Regions from separate parts of the Vibrio chagasii genome, predicted to be linked through region 3. Evidence: predicted binding sites of a transcription regulator. Region 3 holds the regulator's gene; each other region holds the start of a gene.

Region 1 (7,861 bases), 550 kb from region 3:
ACCGCTGCTTCTAGTGCTTCCGTTAGATCTTCTTTGCTTGTGCTGTTGCCTTGTACTGCAGCGTATTCGTTCCAATCACGAATATAGTAACGTTGTGGCTCTGCATCTTTCGAAGAGTAGAAGCTACCTGGAGGGAACTCGCTGATGGTCTTACATACAGGAACCAGAGCTTTCATTTCAGAAGCAACATAGTAGTTACCGTGTTCATCGTAGCCTTGGTAAAGCGGGATGATACCGATGTGGTCGCGGCCTACTAGGTATTCGTCTTTTTCTTCATCGTATAAAACGAATGCGAAGATACCGTTTAGTTCTTCTAGCAGGTCTGCGCCCATTTCTTGGTATAACGCTAGGATAACTTCACAGTCAGAGTCGGTCTGGAACTGGTACTTATCTTCATAGCGAGCACGAAGTTCTTTGTGGTTATAGATTTCGCCGTTTACCGCAAGAATGTGTTTCTTGTCTTGGCTGTATAGCGGTTGAGCACCACTATTTAGACCAACGATAGCTAAACGCTCGTGAGCAAGGATTGCTTTGTCACTTGCATAGATACCAGACCAATCTGGTCCACGGTGACGAAGCTTTTTGGACATTTCTAAAGCGATAGGGCGAAGTGCTGCGGCATCACTTTTTATGTCGAGAATGCCAAATACTGAACACATAGAACTTCCTTTTAAATAATTTCTAAATCAACTGTATTCAATTTGCCATTCTGGCTAAAAAAAGCAACCGGATGTGAGCAAAAAAATAATATAAAGGGTGTTATATTAGAAATTATTTAATTATTTTGTTGTTTTGGTGTTTGGTATCTAAATGTGGTTGGTTTTTTATACAAAAACCTCTCAAAAGTGCGAAAATTCACAGTCTTGAGAGGTTTTTCTGAGAGGGATTTAGGCTAGATTTTGTTGATGTTTGGGTTTAATTGTTCACAAACATGGCGAGCAAAACCACTACCGGCTTCGCTGTAGATATTGAATGCGGCATCAACACCATTCTCTTTCAAGGTTTCGACTTGATCAGGGTATTCTGCGATAGCTGCGATCTGTCCTTTAAAGTTACGTGACTTTAGTTGATCTAAAGCGGTCTGGTTACCTTGGTGGTGTGGCATGGCTAAGATAACCAGCTTTACATTCGCAGTATCTAAGATGCGCTCCCAGAAGTCTGGGTCGGTCGCGTCGCCAGAAATCACGTTTCTACCGTGGCTTCTGTGGTTGTGTGCTGCTTCTTCACGAACTTCGACACCTAAACTTACCTTGCCATAGCGAGAGCGTAATTCGTCATAAGCACCAGTACCAATTCGGCCCATACCAAGAATAAGCACTTGTGCTCGGCCTGGGTCAATTCGCTTATCACGTCGGTGAAGCTTTTCTGACGCATGCTCTTTCAGCCATTTACCTGACTGCTGATAAAGCTTGTGACCAGCTCGGTTTAAAGGTGCAGCGATTAAGAACGACAGTGAAACCGCAATCGCGACGGCAACTAATATATCGCCAGACATCCAACCCATTTTGAAGGCGAGGCCACCAACGATGAGGCCAAATTCGCTGTAGTTAAACAGTGATAAAGAGGCAAGTAGAGACGTTCGAACACGGAACTTGAAACGGTTGAGCACCAAGAAGTAGAGAACACCTTTCACTGGCAGCATCAGTAAGAACAAGATTGCAAGCATAAAGCCTTGAATGGTTGGTTGCTCTGACAAACCAATGTTCAAGAAGAAACAGACAAGGAAAAGCTCTTTAAGGTTAAACAGCGATTTTGATAGCTCTGAAGCTTTTCGGTGACCAGCAAGTAACATACCTAGAACCAGAGCGCCCAGGTCTGGCTTAACACCAACCAAATGGAATAAACCAGCACCGACGACTAATGCGAAGAAGATGCCGGATAGAACCAACATCTCACCGTGACCAACCCAATCGAGCACTTTGTAGAAAAGTGGACGTAACAAGGGGAGGGCAAACAGAGCAATCGCATACCACTCAGGTATTTTACCCGTAGAAGCCGTTAGGAATACTACCGCGAAGATATCCTGCATGACCAAGATACCAATCGCCAACGTTCCGTAAGTCGCATTCATTTCACCTTTCTCTTGCAGAGTCTTAACCGCAAATACCGTACTAGAGAATGAAAGAGCAAAACCGAGCAGAACGATCTGTTCTACCGACATGGCAGCTAGTGATGAAATACCTAAGAACTTAAAACCAAATAGGGCGACAGCGAAAAACAGAGTGGACAAAAGGTTGTGGATTGTCGCGCCAGCCCAGATCTCTTTAGAGAGCAGGGTTTTGATGTCGAGCTTTAAGCCGATAGTAAATAGAAGCAGCGTAACACCAAGGTCAGCTAAAGTAATGATGGTGTCATTGGTTTCAAAACCAAAGGCAAAAAGCCCAAAGCCTGCAACCAAAAAACCAACTAATGGGGGAAGGTGACACTTTAAAGCAATAAATCCTGCGATAAACGCAGTGGATATTAATATAAGTTCCATAACTTGTTGTTGTAGTTCCCTAGCTTAAAAAAACGGGCCGTGTTTATACAAACACGGCCCGCGGAAAATCAGAATTATTGTTCTTTAATCTTCAAGTAGCTTCTGCAGTAACACACCATTGAGCATGGCGCGCTTGATCATAGCAAAAGCTCCCATCGTAGGATGTTTATCGATCTGTGATGCTACAATAGGCAGGCCGCTATGGAAAGTCGTTAGCGACTGATTCTCTACATTGCGCTTAATTGCAGGGAAAACAATCTCTTGTGCCTTAGTAATATCACCAGCGATGATCACTTTTTGAGGGTTAAATAGGTTGATCGTCATCGCGATCGCTTTACCTAACTGGTTTCCTACTCGAACCAAGCTCTGCTTAGCTAATTCGTCGCCATTCATTGCGTGGTCGCAAACGTCTTGAATAGTAATACGCTCAAGCTCGGTTAAAGAAGACTCATAGCCTTGTTTAATCAGTTTTTGCACGCGCTCAACGATTGCAGGGTTTGCCGCTACCGTTTCAAGACAACCAAAGTTACCACATTGGCACTGTTCACCAAGTGGATCGATTTGGATATGACCGATTTCACCGACGTTACGGTTATGACCTAAGAAAACCTGACCGTTAACGATAATACCTGCACCAGTACCGCGGTGAACACTCACTAAGATAGAGTCTTGGCTGTCTTGGCTCGCGCCAAAGTAGTGTTCAGCTAGTGCCATTCCGCGAACATCGTTACCAACAAAACAAGCGACATGGAATGTGTCGCGAATAATGTCGCTTAATGCAAGATTATCGATGTCTGTATTTGGCATGTACTCAACGACACCCGTCGTCGGGTTCACTAAGCCTGGAAGGGTCACGCCAATCGCAATCAGCTGATCGATTTTCGGCTGGTGTTCAGCGATGAAGGTCTTAAGCGTATTGACCAAGCCTTGAGTAAGGTCTGACTGATCTGAATAGTTAAGGTCTTGCTGTTGGAAAGCCAATTCACGGCCACCAAGGTCGTGAAGGCTAACTTGAATGTAGTCTCGCCCTAAGCGCACAGCGATAGAGTGAAAAGGCTCTACTTCTGTGGTTAGAGAGATAGCGCGTCTACCGCCAGTAGACGCTTGCTGTGCGACCTCTTTAATTAGGCCGCGCTCTAATAGTTGGCGGGTAATTTTTGTAACACTTGCCGGTGCGAGTTGGCTTACATCAGCCACTTGTATACGACTGATAGGCCCTTGTTGGTCTATCAGTCGGTATACCGCCGCACTGTTTAGTTGTTTAACTAAGTCTACGTTACCTATTTGTCCGCCATTCATACTTAATTGTGCTCGTATTGTCCATTAACAACAGTCGCTTTAACGTTAAAGTCTCGGTCAAATACAGCTAGGTTTGCAACCATGCCTTTCTTGATTCGACCTAGCTTGCTTTCTACACCGATAGCTGTAGCTGGGTATAGTGTAGCCATGCGAAGAGCTTCGTCTAAAGCGATACCAGCGTGCTCAACTGTGTTCTGAACTGCTTCAATCATAGTCAGAGCTGAGCCGCCCAGTGTGCCGTTTTCATCAACACACTTACCATCTCGGTAATATACTTTCTTACCGACAAAAATAAAGTATTCCATGTCAGCACCTGCAGGAGCTGTGGCATCCGTCACTAATACTAACTTTTCTCCCTTGACTTTATGCGCAATTCTGATGTTTGCGTAATCAACGTGGAAACCGTCGGCGATGATGCCGGCGTACACCTCCGGTGTATCGTAGATAGCGCCAACCACACCAGGTTCACGACCAACCATAGGTGTCATTGCATTGAATAGGTGCGTTGCGAATGTGATACCAGATTCGAAACCTTGGCGTGCTTCTGCATAAGTTGCGTTGGTGTGACCGATAGAAACAACAACACCAGCTTTGTGCAGACGCTCGATATGCTCTGGGTCGTTCAGCTCAGGAGCCAGTGTTACTTTCGCAACAAGGTCGCTGTTCTCACAGATAAGCTCAATCATCTCGCTGTCAGACTTACGAATATGATCAACGCTGTGAATGCCTTTTTTTGCAACGTTTAGGTATGGACCTTCAAGGTGAAGACCTAAAGATTGGTTCTGGTATTGGTTATGGTATTCACGAGCTGCTGTGATAACTGCACGCATGTCTTCATCTGAAGAAGTAATCAGAGTAGGCAAGAAGCTAGTACAGCCTGATTTTAGGTTTGCTTTGTGCATGATCTGCATTGTTTCTGCAGTGATTTCATCGTTCAGCATCACGCCACCACAACCATTCAGTTGTAGGTCAATGAAACCCGGGCTTAGGTTTGCACCGTCTAGGTCACGAACCTCGATACCTTCTGGTAATTCAGAGATAGGGCAGACTTTTTTGATCAGTTCGTTTTCGATTACTACAGCATGATCGGTTAGAACATCACTACCAGTGTAAATTTTACAGTTACTTAGCGCGTACATAGTCAGCTAATCCTTATATCGTCAGATCTTTTAAATTCGTTCGTTACCTAAATGTTGACTTAGTTTGCGAACATCATTTACGTAACGATTTAACTTTTATGGGCAAACGGCTTCAAAGTGGGAAGCGATTTTAAGTGTTTGAAAAACATGTGAACAATTCATTGTTTTTATGAGTTTGGGTTAAAATATCAGTAAGTTAGCTAGCTTTTAATGCCGAAAATAACTCACTTTTGACCCATTAGTTATATTTGGATTTTATCTATAAATGTTCATTTTTTTGAATGATAAAATAAGTTTTATGATCTCGCTAGCAAAAACCTCTGGATTTGGTGAAAACTGGTGATTACGATCACAAATGATAAGGTTTTAATTTGCGGAGCAAAATTAATTGAATACACTGAGTAGGACTAAATTGAGCGACTAAAATAAGTTTCTCAAACGAATTCTAAAAAATCCTATAGGGGGAAACAACTGGTGAATATTCTAGGATATGCACAGAAGCTAGGTAAGGCGTTAATGCTACCTATCGCAACGCTTCCGATTGCGGCGCTTCTATTACGTTTAGGTCAAGGCGATCTACTTGATATTCCATTTATGGCGCAAGCCGGTGGTGCTATCTTCAGTAACCTACCATTGCTATTTGGTCTAGGTATCGCTATTGGTCTTTCTAAAGACGGTAACGGCGCAGCAGGTCTTGCTGGTGCAGTTGCTTACTTCGTTCTAACGGCGACAGCAACAACAATTAACGCTGACGTTAACATGTCTTTCTTCGGCGGTATCTTCGCAGGTATCATCGCAGGTCACTCTTACAACGCTTTCCATGCTACACGCCTTCCTGAGTGGCTGGCATTCTTCGCTGGTAAACGTTTAGTACCAATCATGGCTGGTCTATTTGCACTTGTTGCAGGTGCTGTGTCTGGTGTGGTTTGGCCTGGTGTTCAATCTGGTCTAGACGCACTGGCTCACGCAGTATCAACGTCTGGCGCTATCGGTCAATTCGTTTACGGTACTCTTAACCGTGCACTTATCCCTGTAGGTCTACACCACGTATTGAACTCATACTTCTGGTTCGGTATGGGTACATGTCAAGAAATCATCGTTGCTGGTCAAGGCGCATTCGCTAACATCACTCAACTTTGTGTTGACCCATCACTAGCTAAAACTCTAGTTGTTGGCCAAGAGCATACATTTACATTCGCTAACTCTGTAACTCCAGAAATCACTACTGTTGTTAAAGAAGTAACTGACACTGTTAAATCAGGCGACCTACACCGTTTCTTCGGTGGCGATAAAGGCGCTGGCGTATTCATGAACGGTTTCTTCCCAGTGATGATGTTCGGTCTACCAGGTGCTGCACTTGCAATGTACCTAGCAGCTCCTGCTGAAAAACGTAGCCAAGTTGGTGGTGCACTATTCTCAGTAGCATTCTGTTCATTCCTAACAGGTATCACAGAGCCGCTAGAATTCATGTTCGTATTCCTAGCTCCTGCTCTATACGCAATGCACGCTGTGTTCACTGGTCTGTCTCTAGTTGTTGCTAACATGTTTGGTACTCTGCACGGTTTCGGTTTCTCTGCTGGTCTTATCGACTTCGTATTGAACTGGGGTCTAGCAACTAAACCTCTAGTACTTCTAGCAATCGGCCTTGGTTTCGGTGCTCTATACTTCTTCACTTTCTCTTTCGCAATCCGCGCTTTCAACCTGAAATCGCCTGGTCGTGAAGATGATGAAGCTGCAGCGACTCCAGCTGGCGAGGCTCCAAAAGGCGACCTTGCACGTCAATACCTGAAAGCTCTAGGTGGTCACGAGAACCTAACTTCAATCGACGCTTGTATCACACGTCTACGTCTAACTCTTAAAGACCGCTCTGTTGCTGACGAAGCAGTTCTTAAGAAACTAGGTGCTAAAGGTGTTGTTAAGCTAGGTGAAAACAACCTACAAGTTATCCTAGGCCCTCTTGCTGAAATCGTAGCTGGCGAAATGAAAGCTATCGGTGCAGGTGAAGACCTATCTGATGTAAAACTTCCATAGTAAGGAAGTACTTAACTGAGCAGCAATAAATACTCTCAAGTAAGTGTCAAATTGAAAGCCTCCCATAAGGGCTGTCTCTTATACACAAATCCCTAAGCCACGCTTGGGGATTTTTTTGAACTATTTTTAGGTTTCATGATCTGATCATCTAAGCAATGACAAGGATGATTATCATGACCTATATAGAGCCAACCCTTTGGGCACAAAAACAGTTCGGTCAAGCCCACCTTAATGACCCTAGACGCACTCAAAGACTCGTTGCTCTCGCAGCCTCACTGGCCGAGCAGCCTGGCGTACCCGTCTCGAAACTCATTATATCCCCTGCTGAAATGGAAGGGGCTTATCGCTTCATCCGTAATGAGCAAATCAAAGCAGAAGATATCGCAGAAGCGGGTTTTTATGTCACCGCACAAGAAGCATTAGAGCAACAAACACTTCTTGCCTTAGAAGACACCACTTCTCTCAGTTACTCCCATCGCAGCATTCGAGATGAACTCGGGCACTCTAATCAAGGCAATCGACATCGCGCCATGTTTGTACACTCAACCTTACTTTTTGCTCCCGACACTCAATCTGTTATTGGTTTAATTGAACAACAGCGCTGGACTCGTGATATAGAAAAGCGAGGTCAAAGGCACCAGCATGCGACTCGACCATACAAAGAGAAAGAAAGTTATAAGTGGGAACAAGCCTCTCGCCATGTCGCTGAGCGACTTGGCGATAAAATTTCGGATGTCATTTCTGTGTGCGATAGAGAAGCCGACCTATTTGAATACCTCACTTACAAGCGAGAGCAACAACAAAGGTTCCTCGTTCGCTCAATGCAAAGCCGCTGTATTGAAGAGCACGATAATCGTCTTTATAGCTATGCTTCTACCCTGTTATCAGCCGGAGAGAAAGTGCTCGAAATACC
Region 2 (7,861 bases), on a different replicon from region 3:
AAACGCGGCTTTGAAGCCTTCGCGCTTCCATAAACCAAGTACGCTAGGGTTAATTCTGCGAATGCTTTCTAAAAGCGTATCGTAAATACCTGTGATGAATGCGATGGTTCCGCCTGAAACGCCTGGGACAACGTCAGCCGCGCCCATGGCCATGCCTTTGAAAAAAGTACTTAAGTAGTTCATTGCTTCATAGAGTTGAGGGTGATTTCGTGCAGTATACAAACTTTGCTGTCAAAAAAGTATGAATATGCTACTAAGAAGGTGCTTTTCTTACTCTCTTAATTGTAAGGCAATACGTTGATGTGAATATCTGCCTAACATTTAAAATACAGTCACTTAGTAATTTATCATTAATGCTAGGGATGAAACTGGTCTCTTATCAATATTGCATCTTGATTGCATTATGCAAATGCACTTTGCAATTCGCATGTAAAATTAGCCGCTTTTATGCGATGCAGGGCTTATAAAATGCCTAATTAAAGTTGGCACGCTAACTGCATAGTACTAATCGACCCTTCTTAAGCCGAGGGTCACCTAGCCAACTGACGTTGTTAGTGAACCTATGATTTGTTCACAAATATATAGAGCCAATCGCGATTATTGCGGTTGGCTATTTTTTTGCCTGTCATTTGGTGTTCTCCTTTTTCTACTCCCGCCTCTATACTTTCAGGCTCTGAATTTCAGGTGAAAAAAAAGCCAGCCACCGTCGGTGACCAGCTTGTGTTTTCTCGAATTTCGAATCCGTTTAGTAACCCATTAACTGCAACAAATTCTCTGCTGTGCTTATCGCTTCTTTACGGTTAGCAATGTTGAGCTTCTGATAAAGATTTCGAATGTGAGTTTTGATCGTGGTGCCTGCTACATCCAGTTCTTGAGCGATTTGCTCGTTACTGAAGCCAGAGTAGATCAAGCCCAGTACCTGCCATTCACGTTGAGTGAGTGGGCTGGTACGTACAAGTTCAGGAATGTTTGGGTGATTAACCAAGTTTTCAACAAAGTCTTCATCAAAGTGAACTGAGCGGCTGCGCTGAGTGGTCGAGATATCCTTCATGATTTGTTGTGCTCGGTGACGTTCTAAATCACCTAGGCCTGGCTTGTTGCTCAACTTATCTAAGATATGTCCGATAGTGCCACCATCGACCAAGAAGTTACCGACCATGCCTGTTTGGTTGGTCATGTGTAGGGCTTCTTCAAGTAATACACGTGCGCTGTCTTCATCGTTGATTTGCGTGCGTAAAACAGCCTCGACGATCAAGTTTCTATTCGTATCGGTAATCAAGTGTGAGCGCTGTGCTTCGCTCTTTAAGAATGCTAATGCCTCTTCAGCCTCTTCATATTGCTCAAGAATAATGTGAGCACGCACGATGTTTCGCCACTGAAGCTGACAGAAGTGGTTGCTAGCAGACTCCGGTCTTACAGCAACGCTTAGCCAGTCACGGATTGCATCTTTATCGCCTTTCACTTGCCAGAACAAGATCAGAGACAGTGAAGCATTCGCCGTCCAGTCAACGTGGTAGGTTGATTGGCGTAACAAGTGTTGGATCTGGTCAATAAACTTCGACGCTTTGTCGATCTCACCACGGCTCAATGAAATACGAGCTAGCATTGAGTAACTATGAAGGTGTTTACTTGGAGAGTGGTGACCGAGGATATCTAAGCCTTTGTAGCAACACTCTTCCGCTTCATCTAAACGGTTCCAACACCAGAAGATCTGAGCTCGTACGCGTAGCAAGAATTCATGTAGAGGTACGTATTGAAGTTGATGTTCTTCAATCAACTTGAACGCGCTGTCTTGCAATTCAAATGCCGCTTGAACGTAGCCTTGAGCAATCAAGATTTCACTTTGTTGAAGAATCGCCCACAGTGCTTGATGGTAAACCTGATACTGGCGAGCCAACTTCTCAGTTTGCTGCATCATTGGTAGAGCGCGGCTCAGGTTACCCATGACATGATTGACTTCGCCAACAACTGAGGTTGCCACAATGCGGCTGCGATAAACCGTGGTATTAAGCTGGCTTAGAGAAAGCTCTGCGAGTTCGAGTGCTTTCTCTGGTTCGTTGCTGTTAATGGCTACCTGTGCACGTAAGGCGTTGTACTGGCCTTGTTGTTGAGTATCTAGCTCGATGTTTCGTGCTTGATACTGAGTTTCTGCCTCTTCTAACAGGGTGCCCACCTGATCATATCTGTGCTGACTCTGCGCTAGCCATGCCCGTAGCATCGACAGTTTTGGCTCGCTGTAGAGCTGATCGGTTGTAAGCTGCTTGATCGCCATTTCTAGTGATGACAATTCGCCTTGGTTGAACATTTGCCAACCGTGTTCACTGAGGATCTTAACAATTAAATCAGGATCATCGGCGCGCTGTGCGTGACGTAGGGCTTGGTGAGGTGTTTTCTTTTTGATCCAGGCTTTTGCTGCACTGCGGTGTAATTCAGCTTCTTGTTGCGGAATGCGAGCTTGGCGTTCATGAGCAAGGAATTCACCAAACAGGTTGTGGAAGCGATACCAGTTCTTCTCACCTTCAAGAGGGTAGATGAACAGACCAAATCGGTTTAGAGACTCGATCATACCGAGTGCGTCTTCACGCTGAGTAAGCGCGCATACCAGTTCATCATTAAAGTGATCAAGTACAGAACATTGCATCAAGAACTGGCGGGTTTCTTTGTCCAGCAGGTCGAAGACTTCTTCAACCAAGTAATCCCACAAGTGAGCATGATTGAAGTGAGAGAATGACTCAGCAGACTGCGCCAGTGTGCGTTTTTGGTGCTGTGCTTGAAGGGCGATAAGTTGCAACGCAGAAGGCCAACCTTCGACATAACTACAAATACTATCGGCGGTTGTGTCATCAATACCATCGGCAACGCGCTGATTAAAGAAGCGTGTCGTCTCTTCGGTATCGAATGCCAAAGAGTCATTGCCTAATTCGATCATTAAGTCACGAACGCGAAGGTTTGCTGTACCCAGTGGCGGTGTGCCGCGGCTGGTCACAACAAGCGTTAGGTTGTCGGGCATGTGCTTTAGGAAAAAGCGCATGGCTTCGTGGATGTCGTCATTGTTAACCAGGTGATAGTCATCCAATACAAGGAAACATTCCTGATGGAATTCAGACATCTCGGCGAAGACTTCGCTTAATAGAGAATGCAGCGATGAAAATTGTCTTTTCTCTGCCAGTTTTTGCGCATTAGGACAGGCGTTTTGCGTCGCTTTATTGAGTGATTGAAGTAGGTAGTTGATGAAACGGAAGGCATCGTTGTCACTATCATCGATGCTATACCAACCTACGTTAGGTTTTTCTACCAACCACTGGGCAGCCATGGTGGTCTTGCCGTATCCAGCTGGGGAGCGGAACAGTACGAGTTTATAGCAATCTGCATTCTGAAGCAGATCGAGAACCCTAGGACGCAGAATTGCATTGTGTAAGCGGCCGGGACGAGTCAGTTTCGAAGGGATCCACATGTCGAAGTTTTACACCTATTCCGTGGCTATGGTCTGGAATCTATCAAGCACGCATTGAGTGCTGTCCAATGACACTAGCCTAATTACTTAAGTCTTTACTCATATTACGTGAAGCAAAACGACACCGACTATGATCCTCCGCAGAAACCTTGCACTCCTGCATGTTTTTGAGTCTCTACGCCCTTTATTTGTGACTTTTCTCACAAAATGTGGTGGTTCGATAATGTGACTTTGTTTCTGTTTGCACTGCATTTAATGCAAAAGATGATACCCGGAAAATATTTTCGTGATCTGAAACTCAGATTTGACAATGACTCTGATTAGGTCAAATAAAAATCACATCAACCGAAGTTAAGTTATCGAACGGGAGCTTGTGATCTTAGTCACTCCAAGTTTTTGTTCGAAGTCAGAACATGAGAGTCAGATCACTAACCCTATGTCGGTACGCCCCCTACGCCCTCCCATCTACTCCTTGTTTGGCGCGTTAGCGGGAGGATGTTTAGTTTCTGGTGACCATGCACGATATGTCACAGATGAATTAGAACTATTAAAAGCGAGATTTCTGAAATGAAACCAACTCAGCAAAAAACTTTCGATAAAATGTCGTTCCAAGAAAGCGTTAAGAAACATCTATCTGCAACCTACGCAACTACTATAGAAAACGCAGATAGCCGCGCATGGTACCTAGCAATGGGTCGCGCGTTAGCCGAACTTACAACATTTGACCTGTTAGAAACTGAAAATGACGAGAAAATCAAAAATGCGAAGAGCGTGAACTACCTTTCGCTAGAATTCTTGATTGGTCGTCTAACGGGTAACAACCTAATCAGCATGGGTCTGTACGAACAGATCACGCATGCAATGGAAGAGTTAGGCCAGAACTTAACGGACCTTCTAGAAGAAGAACGTGATCCATCACTAGGTAATGGTGGTCTTGGTCGTCTAGCAGCATGTTTCATGGACTCTTGTGCAGCACAAGAATTCCCAACAGTAGGTTACGGCCTACACTATGAGTACGGTCTATTTAAGCAGTCTTTCGAAGACGGGCGTCAAAAAGAAGCACCGGATGCATGGCGTGGCGTTGAAGGCTACCCATGGGAAATCGCTCGTCCAGAACTTGCGCAACACATTGGTTTTTACGGTCATGTTGAAGTTGAATACATTGACGGTAAAGAAGTGCGTACTTGGGTTCCAGGTATGGAAGTAAAAGCAATGCCATGGGATCTACCAATCGTTGGTTACGAGTCAAGCACGGTTTACCCACTGCGTCTTTGGGAATGCCAGGCAATTGCACCATTCTCACTAGCAAGCTTCAACAACGGTGACTACTTCGAAGCACAACATGCGCTAATCGATGCGGGTAACATTACTAAGGTTCTATACCCGAACGATAACCACGAGAAGGGTAAAACGCTTCGTCTAATGCAGCAGTACTTCCACTCTGCAGCGTCTGTACGTGACATCCTACGTCGTCACGAAGCAGCAGGCTTCTCTCTAGCGGATCTTCCTAAGCAAGAGACTATCCAGTTAAACGATACGCACCCAACAATCGCGATCCCAGAGCTAATGCGCATTCTTATCGATGAGCGCGGCCTATCTTGGGATGAAGCGTGGGAAATCAGTGCACACACATTTGCATACACGAACCACACTCTACTTCCAGAAGCTCTAGAGACTTGGTCTGAGTCGCTAATCCAGCGTCTACTTCCACGTCACATGGAAATCATTTTTGAAATCAACCACCGCTTCCTGCAAGAAGTTCGTAAGATGTGGCCTGGTGACGGTGAGAAGCAAGCGAAGCTTTCTATCATCCAAGAAGGTTTCCACCGCATGGTTCGCATGGCAAACCTATGTGTAATTGGCTCTTACAAGGTAAACGGTGTAGCAGCGCTTCACTCTCAGCTAGTTAAGAAAGACTTATTCCCTGAGTTCAACGAAATCTTCCCAGGTAAACTGACTAACGTAACAAACGGTATTACACCACGTCGTTGGTTGAAGTTCTGTAACCCAGGTCTGTCTGCGCTAATCACAGATAAGATCGGTTCAGAATGGCCTGCGAAACTTGAGCAGCTAGAAGGCATTGCTAAGTACGCGACAGACCCGAAATTCCAAAAAGAATTCATGGCTGTTAAGAAAGAAAACAAACAGCGTCTTGCTGATTGGGTTCAAGAAAACATGGGTATCGAGCTAGATACTAACGCTATCTTCGACGTTCAAATCAAGCGTCTGCACGAGTACAAGCGTCAGCACCTAGACTTGCTTCACATTCTATCTCTGTACCACCGTATCCTTAACGAACCTGGTTTTGAGTGTGAGCCACGCGTATGTTTCTTCGCAGCAAAAGCAGCACCGGGTTACCACCTAGCGAAAGAGATCATGTTCGCAGTGAACAAGGTTGCGGAGAAGATCAACAACGATCCTCGCATCGGTAACAAGCTTAAGGTGGTATTCATCCCTGACTACCGTGTAAGCATGGCGGAAATCATCATCCCAGCGGCTGACGTTTCTCAGCAAATCTCGCTAGCGGGTAAAGAAGCATCGGGTACGGGTAACATGAAGATGGCTCTAAACGGCGCTCTAACTATCGGTACGATGGATGGTGCGAACGTTGAGATCCGTGAAGAAGTGGGTGATGAGAACATCTACATCTTCGGTCTAGACGTTGATGGTGTACAAGCACTGAAAGCTCAGGGTTACAACCCATACGATTACTACAATGCAGACCCACTACTGAAGGCGTCACTTGATCTACTAACAGGTGAAGAGTTCACACCAGGTCAACCAGGCCTTCTACGTGCAACGTTTGACAGCCTGCTAGATGGTGGTGACCCATATCTATGTCTTGCTGACTTTGCTTCTTACGTGAAAGCGCATGAAGACATGGGCACGCAATACAAAGACCAAGCGGGTTGGGCTAAGAAAGCGATTCTTAACACAGCATTGGTTGGTAAGTTCACATCAGACCGCTCTATCCGCGACTACGTGAACAACATCTGGAAACTAGAAGCGGTTAACCGTTAATAGTTCCCATGTAGCCAAGGCAGCCTCTGCCTTGGCTCAATTAGCTTGTGAGCAAACAGACGGCTTATCCGATAGCAATGCTTACAATCTGATTGTCACAAGCTAATTGATTAGTAAAAAATTAAATAAACAACCCTACAAAAATTGAAAGCGTCAGAACGTTTTCGGAGAGAGCGATGAAAGAACAGACCGTATTAAAACAAGTCGCAGAAATGGCAAACATTGCCGATAGTTACGTTAGTGCGTGGGGCGATGAAGCAAAGGTATCAGACGAAACTATTACGTCTCTATTGGCTTCATTGGGCTACGATACAAGCAGCGATGATGCACTATTAAAGTCAGCAGAAAGAAAACACAAAAAAGATGTACTAGACCCAGTTCTTGTCTTGCGTGATGGTGAGCCAGTAGAAGTGGCGCTGAATTTAGGTGTTAGTGCTCGTGAAAGCGAGTTCAGCTGGCGCTTAGAAACCGAGCAAGGAGAGGTACTCGAAGGCTATCTTCAATCTCAAGTCGTTCGTGATGAGCGTGCCGAGGGTGGCCCTTTAGTGTTTGCATTACCAAGTGATTTGGCATGGGGTTATCACAAGCTAATTGTGAGCCGTAAGCGCCGTAAGAAGCCTTACGAGATGACACTGATCATTACGCCAAAAGCGTGTTTCAAGCAGTCTCCAATTGAGCAAGGCAAAAAGCTTTGGGGGCCAAGTGTTCAGCTTTACACACTAAGAACTCAGCACAACTGGGGTATTGGTGATTTCGGTGACCTAAAACAGTTGGTTGCTGATATCGCGTCTCGCGGCGGTGACTTTGTCGGCCTAAACCCGATTCACTCATTGTTCCCTGCGAACCCTGAAGGTGCGAGCCCGTACAGCCCGTCGTCACGTCGTTGGTTGAACATCTTATACATTGATGTGAGCTCAGTACCTGAATTCGCATTAAGTGCAGAAGCACAACAAACTGTAGGCAGCGCAGAGTTCCAACAACGCCTACAGAAAGCTCGTGATGCACACTGGGTGAACTACACCGAAGTGTCTGAGTTGAAGATGAGTATCTTGCCTTTGCTATTCGCAGAGTTTAAGACTCGTCACCTAGACAAGAACAGCGATCGTGCACAAGCCTTCCTAGCATTTGTGGAAGAGGGCGGCGATAGCCTGATGCACCAAGCGGCGTTTGATGCACTGCACGGTGAACTGCATGCTGAAGATTCTGGTATGTGGGGATGGCCGGTATTCCCTGAGAAATACCGCACATTCGACAGCCCAGCAACACAGAAATACATCAAAGAGAACCTAGAGCAAGTGCATCTTTACATGTACCTGCAATGGTTAGCAAATTGCCAAATCAACGATGCTCAATCGCTTGCTGAAGAGAAAGGTATGGCGGTTGGTC
Region 3 (7,861 bases):
GCCACAAGAATTTAAGCAAAAGTTATTAATATGTTATTGGCATCATAACGCAAATTGCATTGTGATCGACTTTTATCTGGTTTAAGCCTACTATGCAGGCGTCTGTTCATCTCTAATTTCAATGCTATTTCTATGATTACTTTCTCTGATATTCAATTGCTACGCGGCGGTAAGCCCCTCCTCGACCAAGCATCTGCGACTCTTCACCCTGGCGACAAGATTGGCTTGGTGGGTAAAAACGGCTGTGGTAAATCGACGCTGTTCGCTTTAATTAAAGACGAACTATCGATTGATGCTGGCTCATTCAGCAAACCTGCTCACTGGGAAATGGCGTGGGTTGCTCAAGAAACCCCAGCATTAGAAAGAACAGCAATTGAATACGTGATTGATGGTGACCGTGAATATCGTGGCCTTGAAGGTCAGCTGCAAAAAGCGGAAGTAGCCGACAACGGCACACTCGTCGCAGAGATTCACGGCAAGATAGAAACCATTGGTGGTTACAGTATTAAGGCTCGCGCAGCCGAATTGCTAGACGGCCTAGGCTTTAGCCAAGAACAAATGACGTGGAACCTGACCCAATTCTCAGGTGGTTGGCGTATGCGTTTGAACCTAGCGCAAGCCCTACTGTGCCGCAGTGACTTACTGCTGCTCGATGAGCCAACCAACCACTTGGACTTAGATGCGGTAATGTGGCTAGAGCGTTGGCTACAAAGCTACCCTGGCACACTGATTCTTATCTCGCACGATAGAGACTTCTTAGACCCTATCGTCAACCGCATCGTGCACGTAGAAAACCAAAAGTTAAATGAGTACACAGGTAACTACTCATCGTTTGAGAATCAACGAGCGCAAAAACTGATTCTGCAACAGGCGATGTACCAGAAGCAGCAAAAGCAGATGGCTCACATGCAGAGCTACATCGACCGTTTCCGTTATAAAGCTTCAAAGGCTCGCCAAGCGCAAAGCCGTATTAAAGCGCTAGAGAAAATGGAACAAGTACTGCCAGCTCAGTTTGATAACCCATTCAGCTTTGAGTTCAGAGAACCAGACGCACTACCAAACCCAATCATGATGATGGATGAGGTCTCTGCAGGCTACGATGACAAATTAATCCTAGAGAAGATTCGCCTTAACCTTGTTCCGGGTAGCCGTATCGGTCTACTGGGTCGTAACGGCGCAGGTAAATCGACACTTATTAAGCTGCTTTCTGGCGAACTGAAACAGCAAGGTGGCGAGCTGAGCTACTCACAAGGCGTTAAGATTGGTTACTTCGCACAGCATCAACTAGAAACGCTGCACCCAGAAGAGACACCACTGCAACACATGATGCAGATTGCGCCTAAACACACCGAACAGCAGCTGCGTGATTATCTAGGTAGCTTTGGCTTCCAAGGCGAGAAAGCACTGGATAAAGTGACTCCTTTCTCAGGTGGCGAGAAAGCACGTTTAGTATTGGCGCTGCTGGTATGGCAAAAACCGAACCTGTTGCTACTCGATGAACCAACTAACCACTTGGATCTCGACATGCGTCAGGCGCTGACATTTGCTCTACAGACGTTTGAAGGCGCGATGGTTATCGTATCGCACGACCGTTACCTACTTCGTGCAACTACCGATGACCTGTACCTTGTGCACGACCGCCAAGTTGCGCCGTTTGACGGTGACCTGAACGATTACTACAAGTGGCTAACCGAACAGCAAAAAGTGGAACGCAAAGAAGCACAAGCGCAGGCTCCAGCGAAAGATGGTGCCAACAGTGCTGCTGCGAAAAAAGAGCAAAAGCGTAAAGAAGCGGAGTTCCGTAAGTTAACCGCACCAATCCGTAAAAAGCTGACTCAATTTGAAAAGCAGATGGATAAACTGACGCTTGCTCTTGAAGAAGCCGAGCAACAATTATCCGACACTTCACTGTATGAAGCTGAAAATAAGGCTAAACTGAATGAAGTACTCGCCCTACAAGCGAGCAGTAAGTCACAACTTGAAGAAGTTGAAATGGATTGGATGTCCACTCAAGAAGAGCTTGAGCAGATGGAACAGGATATGGATAACTTATGAGCCCAAAGCACGCCCCAATATCACTAACACTGGAACGACTATGGCAATTTAGCCTTCAGTATTACAGTGTGCGCGGTGTTAAAGATGCGTGCTTAACTTTGCAAAACCAGTTCCACGGCAACGTCAATCTACTGCTGCTCCTCAAATGGCTCGATGAGCAGCAAGTGTCTTTTGCAGAAGAAGAGTGGCACAAAGTACAGCAGTGCTTAAGCCGCTCCGAAACCCTACTTCATAGTTATCGAGAGTTACGTAAACACCTTAAAGAGCATGTTGTCGACTCTCTATACCGTGAAGCCTTACAGTTTGAACTGCAACTTGAGAAGCAGCAGCAATCCGATCTTGTCGACTGTATCAACTCATTGCAACTGTTCACTAATCAACAAGCGCCGTTGGCTCTGCAATATTGTCGTCTACTCGGGGCAGAAAATCTCTATGACGCATTTTCTGAACCCGCCCCTCAGCCTTAACTCGTTTTCTTTCTCTTTTGAGTTGTTCCGGTACAAGCTTACTCTCGTATTGATATTTCGCTGCACCTAGCAAAACGAGTGCTCATAGCAAGCAGAGGCTAGCTCGTACAAGTTTGATAATATTCAATCAGTTACTCACAACATGTTTTACATTGAGTCTCAGTGAAAGGCTTGCGCTTGCACCGAGAATCAACCAAGCTCAAATAAAAACGTGGGCGCATCGCAATACTTAATACTTTTCAAAGCCCATAAAAAGCACGGACTGTTTTATGACCATATTTACCGCAGCGGCTGGTTTATCTAACCCACACTTACAAACTTTAGTGCCAAGGTTTATCAGAAAGCAGGCGTTGTTCCATCCTACATGGCAAACCTTAGAAACGCCTGATGGTGATTTCCTAGACCTTGCTTGGAGTGAATCACCAGATAACGATGAACTGACTAGCAACAAACCTATCTTTATTCTGTTTCACGGATTAGAGGGCAGTTTTGAGAGCCCTTATGCCAACGGGCTGATGAATGCGTTTGCCAAGGATGGTTGGTTGTCGGTGATGATGCATTTTAGAGGCTGTAGCGGTAAACCGAACCGCTTGGCACGTGCCTACCATTCTGGCGAAGTCGAAGATGCTCGCTTTTTCCTAAGACACCTGCACGCACAGTTTCCCAACAACCCTAAGGTGGCGGTCGGCATCTCTTTAGGCGGAAACATGCTAGCAAATTATCTGGCTGAGTATGCAGACGATCCCCTGCTATCAGCAGCAACCATAGTGTCAGCCCCTTTTGATCTAGCTTGTTGCGCGAGTCGCATTGAGAAAGGCTTCTCTAAGCTCTACAAGAAGTACCTGCTCAGCTCTCTCAAATCAAACGCCCTAAAAAAGATTAACCTGCTGCAAGAGAAGCTCGACATCACCGCTGAGACAATCAAGAGGATTGATAAGTTGTATGAGTTTGATGAACGAATCACCGCGCCTCTGCATGGATTCAAGAACGCTCAAGACTATTACGCACAGTGCTCGGCTCTTCCTAAGCTCAATAAGATAAAGCTACCAACTCAGATCATCCACGCTAAAGACGATCCTTTTATGACCGATGATGTGATTCCTAAGTTCGTTCTGCCGGATAACATCGATTATCGCTTGTTCCAGAAAGGGGGTCATGTTGGGTTCATTACTGGTAGTACACTAAAACCAAGGTTTTGGTTAGAAGAAGCGCTACCAGCCTATTATGAAAGTATCCAAGGTTCAGCATAACGACGAAGCCTTGCTAAATATAAACGCGAAACCTTGGTAAGATAGCGCAGTCCCTAATTGGGGTTGCACTATAAACATCACTAGACACACTCATCAACATATCAATGAACATAAAAGAGAGAAGTATTTATGATCATCCCATGGAAAGACATCGAGCCTGATACGCTGGAAAACCTCATCAAGGAATTCGTACTGCGTGAGGGTACAGACTACGGCGACGTGGAGATCTCTCTACAAAACAAGATTGACCAAGTGAAACATCAATTAGCTTCTGGTGAGGCCAATATCGTGTTTTCCGAACTGCACGAAACCGTTGATATCCAGCTCACAAAACGCTTCTAAGCTGCGCTTAACACAGAGCCGTGTTATAGTGGAAAACGATTGCTAACAAGTAAGTTACTCATAAGACAAGGGTTGTCATGTCCGCTAAACATCCAATTATTGCGGTGACGGGTTCTTCAGGAGCCGGCACCACCACTACCTCAGAAGCCTTCCGAAAAATGTTCAATATGATGGACGTGAAGGCTGCTTGGGTTGAAGGGGATAGTTTTCACCGCTTCACTCGACCAGAAATGGACGTCGAGATCCGCAAGGCACGTGAGCAAGGTAAGCACATCAGCTACTTCGGCCCACAAGCCAACGACTTCGCAGCATTAGAAGAGTTTTTCCGTAAGTACGGTAATGAAGGTACTGGTAAAGTACGTAGTTACCTACATACGTTCGATGAAGCTGTGCCTTATAATCAAATGCCTGGCACCTTCACGCCATGGCAAGATATCCCTGAAAATTCAGACGTGATGTTTTACGAAGGTCTACACGGCGGTGTGGTTGATGGCGACATTAATGTCTCTCAACACGTCGACCTGCTGATTGGCATGGTTCCTATCGTAAACCTAGAGTGGATTCAAAAGTTCGTTCGTGACACACGCGATCGTGGCCACTCACGCGAAGCAGTAATGGACTCCATTGTTCGTTCAATGGATGATTACCTTAACTATATTACCCCGCAATTTTCGCGTACTCATATCAACTTTCAGCGTGTCCCAACCGTAGATACATCAAACCCACTTAACGCCAAAGGGATTCCAAGTTTAGATGAAAGCTTCGTTGTTATACGTTTGCGCGGCATCAAAAACGTCGATTTCCCGTATCTTTTGGCCATGATTGATGGCTCATTCATGTCTCGTCATAACACACTAGTGGTGCCAGGTGGTAAGATGAGCTTTGCTATGGAGCTCATTGTGAGGCCAATCCTACAACAACTCATCGAAACTGGGAAAATAGGTTAACAAAACGACATTCTGGCTGATTACTTTTCATACCGTGATCATGTGCACAATTTTGCGTAAAAAATCGTAGCTTGGTCACGATTAAAATCAAGAAATAGTACCTGAAAAAGGATACTATTCTTAAACGAAACACAAGATAGCTTGCAGCGCTCATCGAGTGCTCTTATCCTAAGAAGTCAATTCAGGCTTAGCTAAAATACGGAAAGCGGCAAGCATACCCTGCAGAGGAAGTGAGATATTATGGTTCTAGGTAAACCTCAAACCGATCCAACATTAGAGTGGTTCCTTTCACACTGTCATATTCATAAGTACCCTTCAAAAAGTACTTTGATCCATGCTGGTGAAAAGGCAGAGACCTTGTACTACATCGTTAAAGGTTCTGTGGCAGTTCTTATTAAAGACGAAGAAGGTAAGGAAATGATTCTTTCTTACCTAAACCAAGGCGACTTCATCGGTGAGCTAGGCTTGTTCGAAGAAGACCAAGAGCGTACAGCTTGGGTTCGTGCTAAATCTCCTTGTGAAGTAGCTGAAATTTCTTTCAAGAAGTTCCGTCAACTTATCCAAGTGAACCCAGACATCCTAATGCGTCTTTCAGCGCAAATGGCAAGCCGCCTACAAGTAACTAGCCAAAAGGTTGGTGACTTAGCGTTCCTTGACGTAACAGGTCGTATCGCTCAAACGCTACTAAACCTAGCGAAACAGCCAGATGCAATGACTCACCCTGACGGCATGCAAATCAAGATCACTCGTCAAGAGATTGGCCAAATCGTTGGTTGTTCTCGTGAGACAGTAGGTCGTATCTTGAAGATGCTAGAAGAGCAGAACCTAATTTCTGCACACGGTAAGACTATCGTGGTATACGGCACTCGTTAATTTCGATTAACTGAGTCAAAAATATGAAAGCCACCAAATGCGAATTTGGTGGCTTTTTCTTTATTGAGAGAAGATACGAGATACGAGATACGAGATACGAATGGAACACATGAGGCTCTCGCCTTGTAAACATTCTCGAAGCGAAGCGTACCCGAGTTTCTAGGGCAAAAACCGTAATCGTATCTTTCTTTAACCGTTGGTGCTTTCGAAGATCTTGTCCGCCGATGCAGCAACAAAACCGGTATAAAGCTCACCATTGGCCATTGGATAGCGCTTAGCGAACTCATAGAAGCCACCAGGAATCATCTCATTGCCTTCAACAAATGCCACTGGCACTTTGTCTGCCATTGTTGATGATTGCTCTAATAACACCTCTGGAGAGCCTTTTACCTCACCACCAGATGCGTTAATCGTAAAGCTAGCATCACTCAGGTAGTCATTCACTGCTTGTACTTCATCGAACTTGTTCAGTTGATTGACACTAACCGTGAAGTGGTTAGCACCGTAACCGTGAGCGGCTAACCAAGAGGCGTATTCGCTCTCCTTCGCTAACAGTTGGAAATCAGCGAAGCTCAAATCCCAAAGGCGGCCACCAAATAGGAATTCGTGTCCCTCTAACTTACTTGCATCAACCTGCTCAACCAATTTGGCAACGATCTGCTGTAATTCACCAGAACACTCTTCTACCTTCAACTCACTAATGAACACTTTCGGTTGTTTTGGGTCTGGGTGTTCGTAGTGTTTAGCCACTAGCTTCTTGCTTTCAAACAAGTAATCGCCACATGCTTTGTAACCTAGCTCAAGGAAAGGTTTGGCTAATGTTTCAATACCTAGAGGGGCAACATTAAAAGTACGCAATGCAATGTGATCATTGATCAGCGCTTCATCTTCTTTTAGCAAGTGATGTACTTTCTCTGCCGACGGGCAAAGTCTGTGAATGTAATCGTCCCATAGTGATTTAAAGAGTAGATCGGGCGTCATGGTGACTCCTTGTCAGAGGTTCTAGCAAGCTAGTGATTTGGATTAGAAAGGGAGAGACTGAGACACAAAGTCAGCAGCCATCAGCCTGTGACATACTTGTTCTATTATTATCTACCGCCCAATCTTGACGCTGAGCGTGGTTAAAATAAGGAAGCGATACGCTGCTTCCTTATTTCATAACTAATGAATGAGCTTTCGCTCAATATCAATCTAAACTACAGCTCGATACCTGGGCTAAACGTAGCTGGCAGTTGAGTTTCACCACCTTCCATTGAAGCCATTGGGTAAGCACAGTAATCTGCCGCATAGTAAGCACTTGGGCGTAAGTTGCCAGAAGCACCCGGACCACCAAATGGTGCATCACCACTTGCGCCTGTGAGTTGGCGGTTGCGGTTAACAATACCCGCACGGATATGGTCAACGAAGTATTCCCACTCAGAATCGTCTGTCGATACTAAACCTGCTGACAAACCAAAGCGTGTGTCGTTAGCTAATTCAACCGCTTGCTCTAGCGACTGATAACGAACCACTTGTAGCAATGGGCCGAAGTACTCTTCATCTGGCAGGTCAGCAATGTTGGTTGCATCGATAATGCCCGGAGAAACAAACGCCGCTTCGCCTGCTTTTGCCTCTACTAGGCTGACACCCCCCAGAGACTGCAGGTTAGCTTGTGCGTCTAGAATAAACTTAGCGGCAGCTTCAGAGATTTGAGGCCCCATGAAAGGTGCAGGTTCAGCAAATGGCTGATCAACACGAATCTTTTGCGTCGCTGCGACCAGTTTGTCGAGTAGCAGATCGCCCTTCTCGCCAACAGGAACATACAGGCGACGAGCACATGTACAACGTTGACCAGCACTGATGAACGCTGATTGGATAATGGTGTATACCGTTGCGTCTGCGTCACCGTATTGGTCACTGATCACCATAGGGTTATTACCACCCATCT

The links. The regulator CRP, encoded in region 3, controls carbon source genes, mostly activating them, when cyclic AMP is high. The targets are predictions, from matches to a motif close to TGTGANNNNNNTCACA.
Region 1: nagE (N-acetylglucosamine-specific PTS transporter subunit IIBC) is a predicted target of CRP. The motif match lies at 5,256-5,271, and genes of this name have one in related genera.
Region 2: malT (HTH-type transcriptional regulator MalT) is a predicted target of CRP. The motif match lies at 3,644-3,659, and genes of this name have one in related genera.

Annotation. Positions count from the first base shown of each region.
Region 1 covers NZ_AP025465.1:2,536,771-2,544,631, reverse strand. Annotated here, with positions in the region: gene asnB (asparagine synthase B) at 1-659, opposite strand, end outside; gene OCV52_RS11580 (cation:proton antiporter family protein) at 893-2,479, opposite strand; gene nagC (DNA-binding transcriptional regulator NagC) at 2,564-3,778, opposite strand; gene nagA (N-acetylglucosamine-6-phosphate deacetylase) at 3,781-4,917, opposite strand; gene nagE (N-acetylglucosamine-specific PTS transporter subunit IIBC) at 5,434-6,948, shown strand; gene OCV52_RS11560 (IS4 family transposase) at 7,122-7,861, shown strand, end outside.
Region 2 covers NZ_AP025466.1:1,453,220-1,461,080, forward strand. Annotated here, with positions in the region: gene OCV52_RS22265 (DUF368 domain-containing protein) at 1-183, opposite strand, end outside; gene malT (HTH-type transcriptional regulator MalT) at 746-3,454, opposite strand; gene OCV52_RS22275 (glycogen/starch/alpha-glucan phosphorylase) at 4,022-6,475, shown strand; gene malQ (4-alpha-glucanotransferase) at 6,652-7,861, shown strand, end outside.
Region 3 covers NZ_AP025465.1:3,086,399-3,094,259, forward strand. Annotated here, with positions in the region: gene OCV52_RS14305 (ABC transporter ATP-binding protein) at 133-2,055, shown strand; gene OCV52_RS14310 (TIGR02444 family protein) at 2,052-2,522, shown strand; gene OCV52_RS14315 (hydrolase) at 2,792-3,772, shown strand; gene OCV52_RS14320 (YheU family protein) at 3,902-4,114, shown strand; gene OCV52_RS14325 (phosphoribulokinase) at 4,192-5,061, shown strand; gene crp (cAMP-activated global transcriptional regulator CRP) at 5,302-5,934, shown strand; gene OCV52_RS14335 (DUF1338 domain-containing protein) at 6,124-6,915, opposite strand; gene astD (succinylglutamate-semialdehyde dehydrogenase) at 7,131-7,861, opposite strand, start outside.